DNA from 3 places in the Pediococcus sp. AC40 genome. Region 2 is predicted to be linked to each of the others. Evidence: a T-box and tRNA genes for the amino acid it is inferred to sense, from the RefSeq annotation. Region 2 holds a T-box; the other regions hold tRNA genes.
The links. A T-box is a leader RNA that pairs with one kind of tRNA and senses whether it is charged. The one in region 2 lies ahead of ileS (isoleucine--tRNA ligase), so its partner is inferred to be a tRNA-Ile.
Positions count from the first base shown of each region.

Region 1: it has a tRNA-Ile gene. The T-box ahead of ileS (isoleucine--tRNA ligase) is inferred to sense a tRNA for this amino acid. The anticodon was not compared.
Region 3: it has a tRNA-Ile gene. The T-box ahead of ileS (isoleucine--tRNA ligase) is inferred to sense a tRNA for this amino acid. The anticodon was not compared.

Region 1 is NZ_CP127012.1:684,542-688,936, reverse strand. It holds rRNA gene NL111_RS03285 (23S ribosomal RNA) at 1-2,722, opposite strand, end outside; tRNA gene NL111_RS03280 (tRNA-Ala) at 2,901-2,973, opposite strand; tRNA gene NL111_RS03275 (tRNA-Ile) at 2,979-3,052, opposite strand; rRNA gene NL111_RS03270 (16S ribosomal RNA) at 3,133-4,395, opposite strand, start outside.
Region 2 is NZ_CP127012.1:1,313,202-1,317,596, forward strand. It holds gene ileS (isoleucine--tRNA ligase) at 1-1,191, opposite strand, end outside; T-box leader at 1,257-1,473, opposite strand; gene NL111_RS06420 (DivIVA domain-containing protein) at 1,469-2,197, opposite strand; gene NL111_RS06425 (YlmH family RNA-binding protein) at 2,221-3,006, opposite strand; gene NL111_RS06430 (YggT family protein) at 2,999-3,280, opposite strand; gene ftsZ (cell division protein FtsZ) at 3,356-4,395, opposite strand, start outside.
Region 3 is NZ_CP127012.1:1,668,222-1,672,616, forward strand. It holds rRNA gene NL111_RS08300 (23S ribosomal RNA) at 1-1,346, opposite strand, end outside; tRNA gene NL111_RS08305 (tRNA-Ala) at 1,525-1,597, opposite strand; tRNA gene NL111_RS08310 (tRNA-Ile) at 1,603-1,676, opposite strand; rRNA gene NL111_RS08315 (16S ribosomal RNA) at 1,757-3,333, opposite strand; gene lysS (lysine--tRNA ligase) at 3,876-4,395, opposite strand, start outside.

The DNA.
Region 1 (4,395 bases), 630 kb from region 2:
GAACAACTGGTACACCAGCGGTGTGTCCATCCCGGTCCTCTCGTACTAAGGACAGCTCCTCTCAAATTTCCTACGCCCGCGACGGATAGGGACCGAACTGTCTCACGACGTTCTGAACCCAGCTCGCGTACCGCTTTAATGGGCGAACAGCCCAACCCTTGGGACCGACTACAGCCCCAGGATGCGATGAGCCGACATCGAGGTGCCAAACCTCCCCGTCGATGTGAACTCTTGGGGGAGATAAGCCTGTTATCCCCAGGGTAGCTTTTATCCGTTGAGCGATGGCCCCTCCATACGGAACCACCGGATCACTAAGCCCGACTTTCGTCCCTGCTCGACCTGTCTGTCTCGCAGTCAAGCTCCCTTCTGCCTTTACACTCTGCGAATGATTTCCAACCATTCTGAGGGAACCTTTGGGCGCCTCCGTTACCTTTTAGGAGGCGACCGCCCCAGTCAAACTGCCCACCAGACACTGTCTCCCGCCACGATTAGTGGCGCGGGTTAGAGGGTTCATACAACGAGGGTAGTATCCCACTTGCGCCTCCTCCGAAACTAGCGTTCCGGATTCTACGGCTCCTACCTATCCTGTACAAGCTGTACAAACACTCAATATCAAGTTACAGTAAAGCTCCATGGGGTCTTTCCGTCCTGTCGCGGGTAACCCGCATCTTCACGGGTATTATAATTTCACCGAGTCTCTCGTTGAGACAGTGCCCAGATCGTTACGCCTTTCGTGCGGGTCGGAACTTACCCGACAAGGAATTTCGCTACCTTAGGACCGTTATAGTTACGGCCGCCGTTTACTGGGGCTTCAGTTCAAAGCTTCGCTTACGCTAACTCATCCCCTTAACCTTCCAGCACCGGGCAGGCGTCAGCCCCTATACGTCATCTTACGATTTTGCAGAAACCTGTGTTTTTGATAAACAGTCGCCTGGGCCTTTTCACTGCGGCTGATCTTGCGATCAGCACCCCTTCTCCCGAAGTTACGGGGTCATTTTGCCGAGTTCCTTAACGAGAGTTCTCTCGCTCACCTTAGGATACTCTCCTCGACTACCTGTGTCGGTTTGCGGTACGGGTAGTTAAACTCTAACTAGAAGCTTTTCTCGGCAGCGTGACGTCAGGAACTTCGTTACTTAAATTTCACTCCCCATCACCGCTTGTCCTTAAGAAATCAAGCATTTGACTCGACTTCAGACTTACGGCTTGGACACCCACTTCCAATCGGGTGCATTCCTTAGCCTCCTGCGTCCCTCCATTGTTCAAACAAGTTTAACTAGTACAGGAATCTCAACCTGTTATCCATCGCCTACGCCTCTCGGCCTCGGCTTAGGTCCCGACTAACCCTGGGAGGACGAGCCTTCCCCAGGAAACCTTAGTCATACGGTGGATAGGATTCTCACCTATCTTTCGCTACTCATACCGGCATTCTCACTTCTAAGCGCTCCAACAGTCCTCACGGTCTGCCTTCGTCGCCCTTAGAACGCTCTCCTATCACGCCACCTAATGGTGGCATCCACAGTCTCGGTAATATGTTTAAGCCCCGGTACATTTTCGGCGCAGGATCACTCGACTAGTGAGCTATTACGCACTCTTTAAATGGTGGCTGCTTCTGAGCCAACATCCTAGTTGTCTATGCAACTCCACATCCTTTTCCACTTAACATATATTTAGGGACCTTAACTGGTGGTCTGGGCTGTTCCCCTTTCGACGATGGATCTTATCACTCACCGTCTGACTCCCGGACATAAATCGATGGCATTCGGAGTTTATCTGAATTCGGTAACCCATGACGGGCCCCTAGTCCAAACAGTGGCTCTACCTCCACGATCCTAATTCCGAGGCTAGCCCTAAAGCTATTTCGGAGAGAACCAGCTATCTCCAAGTTCGTTTGGAATTTCACCGCTACCCACACCTCATCTCAGCACTTTTCAACGTACACGAGTTCGGTCCTCCAGTGCGTTTTACCGCACCTTCAACCTGGACATGGGTAGGTCACTTGGTTTCGGGTCTACATCCGCATACTAATTCGCCCTCTTCAGACTCGCTTTCGCTTCGGCTCCGTCTCTTCAACTTAACCTGGCATACGAACGTAACTCGCCGGTTCATTCTACAAAAGGCACGCCATCACCCATTAACGGGCTCTGACTTCTTGTAGGCACATGGTTTCAAGAACTATTTCACTCCCCTTCCGGGGTGCTTTTCACCTTTCCCTCACGGTACTGGTTCACTATCGGTCACTAGGTAGTATTTAGCCTTGGGAGATGGTCCTCCCGGATTCCGACGGAATTTCACGTGCTCCGCCGTACTCAGGATCCTGAACTGAGGGAGTTTGATTTAACTTACGGGGCTGTCACCCTCTCTGGCTGGCCTTCCCAGGCCCTTCAGCTATCAAGCTCTTTGGTAACTCAAATGTTCAGTCCTACAACCCCAAGAAGCAAGCTTCTTGGTTTGGGCTGTTCCCGTTTCGCTCGCCGCTACTCAGGGAATCGAATTTTCTTTCTGTTCCTGTGGGTACTGAGATGTTTCAGTTCCCCACGTTTACCTTCACACATCCTATGAATTCAGATGCGGATAATAGTCGATTAAAACTATTGGGTTGCCCCATTCGGAAATCCCCGGATCAAAGCTTACTTACAGCTCCCCGAGGCATATCGGTGTTAGTCCCGTCCTTCATCGGCTCCTAGTACCAAGGCATCCACCATGCGCCCTTCCTAACTTAACCTAACTTTACCTACGGTAAAGCGATTAATTGAGTATTGCGATTATTTTGAACTAATCTTGTTTAACTCTTTAAAATTACGCGGTTTTCTCTCGGTTTAATTATAATTAATTAAAATTAGAAAATTATAGATATTATTCAGTTTTCAAAGAACAAAAGCAGAACAACTAACGTTGTTCAATGGAGAATAGCGGGATCGAACCGCTGACCTCCTGCGTGCAAGGCAGGCGCTCTCCCAGCTGAGCTAATTCCCCATGTATGGGCCTAAATGGACTCGAACCATCGACCTCACGCTTATCAGGCGTGCGCTCTAACCAGCTGAGCTATAGGCCCGATACGCATGTGTTTTGAGAGTAGACCTCTCAAAACTAAACAAAACTTTGACTCGTGTGCGGTTCCGTATTATTCCTTAGAAAGGAGGTGATCCAGCCGCAGGTTCTCCTACGGCTACCTTGTTACGACTTCACCCTAATCATCTGTCCCACCTTAGACGGCTAGCTCCTAAAAGGTTACCCCACCGGCTTTGGGTGTTACAAACTCTCATGGTGTGACGGGCGGTGTGTACAAGGCCCGGGAACGTATTCACCGCGGCATGCTGATCCGCGATTACTAGCGATTCCGACTTCGTGTAGGCGAGTTGCAGCCTACAGTCCGAACTGAGAATGGTTTTAAGAGATTAGCTAAACCTCGCGGTTTCGCGACTCGTTGTACCATCCATTGTAGCACGTGTGTAGCCCAGGTCATAAGGGGCATGATGATTTGACGTCGTCCCCACCTTCCTCCGGTTTGTCACCGGCAGTCTCACTAGAGTGCCCAACTGAATGCTGGCAACTAGTAATAAGGGTTGCGCTCGTTGCGGGACTTAACCCAACATCTCACGACACGAGCTGACGACAACCATGCACCACCTGTCATTCTGTCCCCGAAGGGAACGCCTAATCTCTTAGGTTGGCAGAAGATGTCAAGACCTGGTAAGGTTCTTCGCGTAGCTTCGAATTAAACCACATGCTCCACCGCTTGTGCGGGCCCCCGTCAATTCTTTTGAGTTTCAACCTTGCGGTCGTACTCCCCAGGCGGATTACTTAATGCGTTAGCTGCAGCACTGAAGGGCGGAAACCCTCCAACACTTAGTAATCATCGTTTACGGCATGGACTACCAGGGTATCTAATCCTGTTCGCTACCCATGCTTTCGAGCCTCAGCGTCAGTTACAGACCAGACAGCCGCCTTCGCCACTGGTGTTCTTCCATATATCTACGCATTTCACCGCTACACATGGAGTTCCACTGTCCTCTTCTGCACTCAAGTCTCCCAGTTTCCAATGCACTTCTTCGGTTGAGCCGAAGGCTTTCACATTAGACTTAAAAGACCGCCTGCGCTCGCTTTACGCCCAATAAATCCGGATAACGCTTGCCACCTACGTATTACCGCGGCTGCTGGCACGTAGTTAGCCGTGGCTTTCTGGTTAAATACCGTCACTGGGTGAACAGTTACTCTCACCCACGTTCTTCTTTAACAACAGAGCTTTACGAGCCGAAACCCTTCTTCACTCACGCGGCGTTGCTCCATCAGACTTGCGTCCATTGTGGAAGATTCCCTACTGCTGCCTCCCGTAGGAGTCTGGGCCGTGTCTCAGTCCCAATGTGGCCGATTACCCTCTCAGGTCGGCTACGCATC
Region 2 (4,395 bases):
CGGATAACTATGTGTGTAATCCATCTGCTTAAGCAAAGCGTTAGTTGCTTTTAACTTGTTCAAGGCAATTTCATTAGCATCTTCGTAGAAGACCCCTTCAAAATCAGGACCCGCTTCAGCAGTGAGGTAACCACGATCATCGACTGGTACAAAAATATCGAGGCCGTATTCTTTACCAACCCGGAAATCGTCTTCCCCAAAGCCAGGTGCCGTATGAACTAATCCCGTTCCGGAATCTAAGGTTACGAAGTCCCCTAACATAACCACTAGCTTGCGATCACTATCAAATGGGTGGAGCGCCGTAATGTTTTCTAACTCCTGCCCGCGAACCGTCTTGATGGTTTCAACGTCTTGCCACCCAAATTGTTCAGTAGCGTAACTCAACCGGTCCGTGGCAATCACAAATTTGCGGTCGTCACCCGCGGGTTTCACAACGGAATAATCAAAACCAGCATCAATGGTAATTCCTTCTGAAGCCGGAATGGTCCATGGAGTCGTTGTCCAAACTACGAAGTAAGTGTCTTGATCCAAGACGCCCTTACCATCGCTTACTCGTTCCGCATAAAAAGCAGATGGCGAAGTAACGTCGTGATACTCAACTTCCGCTTCTGCCATTGCCGATTCGGAAGACCATGACCAAAATACGGGCTTTTTACCGCGATAAATCAAGCCTAACTCAACCATTTTAGCAAAAGTCCGAATTTCTTCTGCTTCAAAAGATGGTTGCAAAGTTAAGTATGGGTTATCCCATTCGGCAGCTACTCCCAAACGCTTGAAGTCTTCGCGTTGCTTGTCAACTTGTTTTAAGGCGTAATCGCGACATAATTTACGGAATTCAGTCGTCGACATTTTTTTACGGTCGTGGCCTTCCTTAGTTAATTGTTGTTCAATCGGTAAACCATGCGTATCCCAACCCGGAACGTACGGGCTCCGAAAACCACTCATTGATTTATATCGGACGATAATATCCTTAGAAATCTTGTTCATCGCGTGACCCATGTGAATGTTTCCGTTGGCATATGGCGGTCCGTCATGAAGAACAAAACTTGGCTTGCCCTCATTTAATTTTTGCCGTTGTTCATAAACTTTGTTTTCAAACCAAACGTCTTCGCGTTTCTTTTCGTTTACCGGAAGATTTCCGCGCATTTTAAACTTGGTTTTTCCTAGATTTAAAGTATCTTTAACCCGCACTAAAATCACTCGCTTTCCTAAGTATTATTCTTGAAATTTTAGACAATAAAAAAGACTCCATCCCTACTAGGGACGAAGTCAAATCGTGGTACCACCCAAATTCAAGGACGTTAAAAACGTCCTCCTCATTTTCCCATAACGGTGGAAACCGACAGCGTCTACTAAATACTTCAACGCTGCACTCAAAAGTGATTGTCCTTCTAACTAGCAGACTAACCTCACACCAACGTTAGCTCGCTGAACTGCTGATTGCTAGAAGTCCCTCTTTTTTTACGTTTTATTTTTTAGGATTTACGTGGAACCCTTGGTCAGTGGGTTTCCCCTGTTCGTTAGGTTGATCTTCTGGAAAGACCACCACCGTTTTTAGCTCATCTTCTTTGGGCTCTACAGCAGGTGTGTCCGGATCAATTTTCCCAACTTCTTCTGAGTGTACACTGTTTTCCTGAATAATGTCAAGCGCTCCGCTATTCCGCATTGCTTCCTTGATTTCACCAATCGTTAGCAATTCATCAGAACTCAATAAGTTATCCCAATCGCGTCCCTTGATCATTTGTAATTGTGATTCAAGAAGTACTTCCAGCTTTTGCCGGAAACTACGGGCTTGTTTTTTCAAGTCGTCAGTTGCCACAATAACCTTTTGAGCTTTGCCAGCAGCTTCGCCGATATAGCCGTCCGCTTTTTTGTGCGCATTTTTGACCACTACTTCAGCTTCTTTTTGAGCTTCTTTAGCAGTGAATTCCGCTTCCCGTTTAGAACTAATTTTAACCTTATCCGCGGCATCTTGGGCTACCATAATCGACTTGTTCAAGGATTCCTTCATCTCGTCGAAATATTCCACCCGGCTCTTGGCTTCGGCTAATTGGCGCCGTAACGAATCAATTTCATCATGCAAACGCCGTTGTTCAAAAGCAACGTCATCTAAAAATTCGTCAACTTCGTCGGGGTTATACCCGCGCATTTTGTTGGAAAAGTGTTTTTGTTGTATATCTTGTGGTTCAATTGCCATCTGAATAAAACCTCCGTAAATCGCTACCTAGTTTTAATTAAATCTAGTTGGGTTTTTAGCTTATCTTTTTTTGTTTTACCTAAAACTTCCACAAGCTTAATCCTACCATATTTTCGAACTGAAATGACATCATTTCTCGCAATTATTGTGTCTGCTTTTTCATCAATCATCCAGTTTAATTGGACTTGGCGGTGCTCAATCAACTCCTTAGCACGGTGACGAGAGATCGAAAAGGCGGTGGCCACTATCGAATCCAGTCGTAACGACGCAAGCGTCACTTGCGTTCTTTCCCAATCATTAACCGGTGTAAGTATCTCGGATGGGGTTGCCAGCTGCATCCGTACTTTAATCCGTCCAATTCGCGTAATCTCATTTGAAAAGAACTTCTCTAATTCACCGTTCGTGGCCACTTGCCAACGGTCTTGATAATGAACAATATCGCCAAACGTATCCCGTTGAATCCCAGAATTCGCTAACGTGCCTAAAATCTGGCGATGTTCCAATTCCGCGAATTTAACCGGATAATCAATTTCAAATATTTCAACTAGAAAATCCGCCTTTTCCGGAACAAAGTATTGGGGGTAAATCAAGCCCCGCTGGTTTTCTGCATTGGTAAATCCACCAAAAAAGGATAATTGTAATTCTTCATCCCGGTTAACCAGCGTCGTTAAAATGTGTTGTTGCCTTGGATTTAAAAAGTTGGTTAAAATAGACCGGTTTTGATCCTTGGCTTCTTGCACCAGCGCACTAAATTCTTCAATTAACGGTTGTTCATCCGGACGGAAGTGCTGACCAATCGGATTATCCATAAACCGTCACACCAAATAGCAGTGCTTCAATGTAGGTAAGCCCGTTAGAACACAATTCTAATACTAACAGAGCCAGAATTGGCGAAAAATCGATTCCCAAAATTGGTGGGATAAATCTAAACCAGCTCATGTATGGCTGACAAATTTTAGTCAGCCACTGGCCAAATGCAGATTGATAGGCACCTGGAAGCCAGGACATCAATACCCAAATAAAAATCAGCATCATGTAAATTTGGATTGCCCAGTGTAGTAATTGAAAAATTAACGCAATCATTATTTTTAATCACTCATTTCTTGTCATTATGCAATAAATGGGCTTGAGCCCTGCTCAAACCCATTTAAATACAAATTATTTTCTACGACGTTTGAAAAATGGAGGTGTATCCAATGATTCATCGTCAGAACTTGTATTGTTATTATCGTTAAACGCGTTAAACTCTTTCTTTTCCACGTTCTTAAATTCATCATCACTTGGCGATGATGGGCGAACGGTAGAGGAGTTATTTGATTGGCGAAGTTGCCAATCACCAAATGGATCGTTTGCAGCTTGTGTATTTTGGTTATTAGCTGCTCCATTATTATTAAGGTTATCAGTCGAACCAGCCCCGCGCATTTCAGTGTTTGCTGAAATGTTGTTTGTATTCGCAGTGTTTACACTACTTGGGTTCTCAAAAGAGGTGCGTGCTGGTTGACGGTGTAAAGACGCTCTACCAGCTTTTTTATCAATCCCAGTAGCGATAACCGTTACCCGAACGCCATCCTTTAACTCTTCGTCGATTGAAGTCCCAAAGATGATGTTAACGTCATCGTTAGCCGCTTCTGTAACGATTTGTGAAGCTGCTTGAGCTTCGAACAAGGAAAGGTCTGGGCCACCAGTGATGTTAAGCAAGACTTGTTCAGCACCATCAATTGATGTTTCCAACAATGGTGAAGAGATTGCCTTCTTGGTTGCCTCTTCGGTCCGGTTTTCGCCATTTGCGGAACCAATTCCCATCAAAGCGGAACCTTGGTTTTGCATAACTGTCTTAACGTCAGCAAAGTCCAAGTTAACGTAACCTGGTGAAGTAATCAAATCAGAAATACCTTGCACACCTTGACGCAAAACGTTATCGGCTTCGTTGAAGGCTTCCATCATTGGCGTCTTCTTGTCAACTAAGTCAAGCAAGCGGTTATTTGCAATAATAATTAAAGTATCTACGTGTTCTTTAAGGTTGCTTACCCCTTCAGCAGCAAAACGCGCACGTTTTGGTCCTTCGAAAGTAAATGGACGGGTAACTACCCCCACGGTAAGGGCACCTTGTTCTTTAGCAATTTTGGCTACCATTGGTGCAGCGCCGGTACCAGTACCGCCACCCATTCCGGCAGTAACGAAAATCATATCTGCGCCTT
Region 3 (4,395 bases), 360 kb from region 2:
TCATACGGTGGATAGGATTCTCACCTATCTTTCGCTACTCATACCGGCATTCTCACTTCTAAGCGCTCCAACAGTCCTCACGGTCTGCCTTCATCGCCCTTAGAACGCTCTCCTATCACGCCACCTAATGGTGGCATCCACAGTCTCGGTAATATGTTTAAGCCCCGGTACATTTTCGGCGCAGGATCACTCGACTAGTGAGCTATTACGCACTCTTTAAATGGTGGCTGCTTCTGAGCCAACATCCTAGTTGTCTATGCAACTCCACATCCTTTTCCACTTAACATATATTTAGGGACCTTAACTGGTGGTCTGGGCTGTTCCCCTTTCGACGATGGATCTTATCACTCACCGTCTGACTCCCGGACATAAATCGATGGCATTCGGAGTTTATCTGAATTCGGTAACCCATGACGGGCCCCTAGTCCAAACAGTGGCTCTACCTCCACGATCCTAATTCCGAGGCTAGCCCTAAAGCTATTTCGGAGAGAACCAGCTATCTCCAAGTTCGTTTGGAATTTCACCGCTACCCACACCTCATCTCAGCACTTTTCAACGTACACGAGTTCGGTCCTCCAGTGCGTTTTACCGCACCTTCAACCTGGACATGGGTAGGTCACTTGGTTTCGGGTCTACATCCGCATACTAATTCGCCCTCTTCAGACTCGCTTTCGCTTCGGCTCCGTCTCTTCAACTTAACCTGGCATACGAACGTAACTCGCCGGTTCATTCTACAAAAGGCACGCCATCACCCATTAACGGGCTCTGACTTCTTGTAGGCACATGGTTTCAAGAACTATTTCACTCCCCTTCCGGGGTGCTTTTCACCTTTCCCTCACGGTACTGGTTCACTATCGGTCACTAGGTAGTATTTAGCCTTGGGAGATGGTCCTCCCGGATTCCGACGGAATTTCACGTGCTCCGCCGTACTCAGGATCCTGAACTGAGGGAGTTTGATTTAACTTACGGGGCTGTCACCCTCTCTGGCTGGCCTTCCCAGGCCCTTCAGCTATCAAGCTCTTTGGTAACTCAAATGTTCAGTCCTACAACCCCAAGAAGCAAGCTTCTTGGTTTGGGCTGTTCCCGTTTCGCTCGCCGCTACTCAGGGAATCGAATTTTCTTTCTGTTCCTGTGGGTACTGAGATGTTTCAGTTCCCCACGTTTACCTTCACACATCCTATGAATTCAGATGCGGATAATAGTCGATTAAAACTATTGGGTTGCCCCATTCGGAAATCCCCGGATCAAAGCTTACTTACAGCTCCCCGAGGCATATCGGTGTTAGTCCCGTCCTTCATCGGCTCCTAGTACCAAGGCATCCACCATGCGCCCTTCCTAACTTAACCTAACTTTACCTACGGTAAAGCGATTAATTGAGTATTGCGATTATTTTGAACTAATCTTGTTTAACTCTTTAAAATTACGCGGTTTTCTCTCGGTTTAATTATGATTAATTAAAATTAGAAAATTATAGATATTATTCAGTTTTCAAAGAACAAAAGCAGAACAACTAACGTTGTTCAATGGAGAATAGCGGGATCGAACCGCTGACCTCCTGCGTGCAAGGCAGGCGCTCTCCCAGCTGAGCTAATTCCCCATGTATGGGCCTAAATGGACTCGAACCATCGACCTCACGCTTATCAGGCGTGCGCTCTAACCAGCTGAGCTATAGGCCCGATACGCATGTGTTTTGAGAGTAGACCTCTCAAAACTAAACAAAACTTTGACTCGTGTGCGGTTCCGTATTATTCCTTAGAAAGGAGGTGATCCAGCCGCAGGTTCTCCTACGGCTACCTTGTTACGACTTCACCCTAATCATCTGTCCCACCTTAGACGGCTAGCTCCTAAAAGGTTACCCCACCGGCTTTGGGTGTTACAAACTCTCATGGTGTGACGGGCGGTGTGTACAAGGCCCGGGAACGTATTCACCGCGGCATGCTGATCCGCGATTACTAGCGATTCCGACTTCGTGTAGGCGAGTTGCAGCCTACAGTCCGAACTGAGAATGGTTTTAAGAGATTAGCTAAACCTCGCGGTTTCGCGACTCGTTGTACCATCCATTGTAGCACGTGTGTAGCCCAGGTCATAAGGGGCATGATGATTTGACGTCGTCCCCACCTTCCTCCGGTTTGTCACCGGCAGTCTCACTAGAGTGCCCAACTGAATGCTGGCAACTAGTAATAAGGGTTGCGCTCGTTGCGGGACTTAACCCAACATCTCACGACACGAGCTGACGACAACCATGCACCACCTGTCATTCTGTCCCCGAAGGGAACGCCTAATCTCTTAGGTTGGCAGAAGATGTCAAGACCTGGTAAGGTTCTTCGCGTAGCTTCGAATTAAACCACATGCTCCACCGCTTGTGCGGGCCCCCGTCAATTCTTTTGAGTTTCAACCTTGCGGTCGTACTCCCCAGGCGGATTACTTAATGCGTTAGCTGCAGCACTGAAGGGCGGAAACCCTCCAACACTTAGTAATCATCGTTTACGGCATGGACTACCAGGGTATCTAATCCTGTTCGCTACCCATGCTTTCGAGCCTCAGCGTCAGTTACAGACCAGACAGCCGCCTTCGCCACTGGTGTTCTTCCATATATCTACGCATTTCACCGCTACACATGGAGTTCCACTGTCCTCTTCTGCACTCAAGTCTCCCAGTTTCCAATGCACTTCTTCGGTTAAGCCGAAGGCTTTCACATTAGACTTAAAAGACCACCTGCGCTCGCTTTACGCCCAATAAATCCGGATAACGCTTGCCACCTACGTATTACCGCGGCTGCTGGCACGTAGTTAGCCGTGGCTTTCTGGTTAAATACCGTCACTGGGTGAACAGTTACTCTCACCCACGTTCTTCTTTAACAACAGAGCTTTACGAGCCGAAACCCTTCTTCACTCACGCGGCGTTGCTCCATCAGACTTGCGTCCATTGTGGAAGATTCCCTACTGCTGCCTCCCGTAGGAGTCTGGGCCGTGTCTCAGTCCCAATGTGGCCGATTACCCTCTCAGGTCGGCTACGCATCATCGCCTTGGTGAGCCGTTACCTCACCAACTAGCTAATGCGCCGCGGGTCCATCCAGAAGTGATAGCAGAGCCATCTTTTAAAAGAAAACCAGGCGGTTTTCTCTGTTATACGGTATTAGCATCTGTTTCCAGGTGTTATCCCCTGCTTCTGGGCAGGTTACCCACGTGTTACTCACCCGTCCGCCACTCACTTCGTGTTAAAATCTCATTCAGTGCAAGCACCTCATAATCAATTAACGGAAGTTCGTTCGACTTGCATGTATTAGGCACGCCGCCAGCGTTCATCCTGAGCCAAGATCAAACTCTCATATTAAAATGATGAGTCTTTTTCAAGCTCATTAATTGTTTGTTTTTGCGAATTGACTTCGCATGTTTGTTCTCACTAAATCAATTTGATTTGCGAGTCCTCACACGATCGTTTGTCAAAATTTTGTTCAGTTTTCAAAGGTCTACCAACGTTGTCGTATCAACGTTTATAACGCTTTTGACAACTATTTAACTATATCATTGAGAAAAATGATTGTCAACACTTTTTTAATGAATATCTCATTATTTCTCGTTTCGAAATAGCGTATCATTGGCACTCAAATATAGTACCAAGTTTTACCATCCTTCGTCAATAGCATTTTTAAGAAAACCATTATAAAAAATGGCACTTTCACACCAAAAGGCCACACTGTGCGATTCGGTAACGCTTGCAACCGATCAACTTTTATAAAATCTTTTTACTCAGCCACCTTCGTTATCAAATTTTGCCCAGACTTTTTGTTTAGGGTGACTCATGAAAATAGTTTTACTTTCATAAGCAAACAAAAAAGACCACGCTAAATAGCGTGATCTTTGCTTATTTATCTGTTAATCAATTGGACGCATCGTTGGGAATAGAAGCACGTCACGAATTGAAGGAGCATCGGTTAGCAACATTACTAAGCGGTCAATTCCGATTCCTAAACCGCCAGTTGGTGGCATACCGTATTCCAAAGCTTCAATGTAGTCTTCGTCAATTCCTTCTGCTTCTTCGTTACCAGCTTCCCGTTCTGCAACTTGAGCCTCAAAACGTTGCCGCTGGTCAATTGGGTCGTTTAATTCGGTAAAGGCGTTTCCGTATTCGTTACCTAAGATATATAATTCAAAACGATCCGTAAAGCGTGGGTCGTCAGCATTCTTCTTTGCTAACGGCGAGATTTCAACTGGATGACCATAGATGAAAACTGGTTGCTTCAATTGATCTTGCACCTTATCTTCGAAGAATTCGTTAATAATGTGACCAACTGTCCACCATGATTCGTATTTTACGCCATGTTCGTCAGCCAATTTGCGGGCTTCTTCAACAGACATTTCTGGCCAGAAATCAACTCCAGCATACTTCTTAATC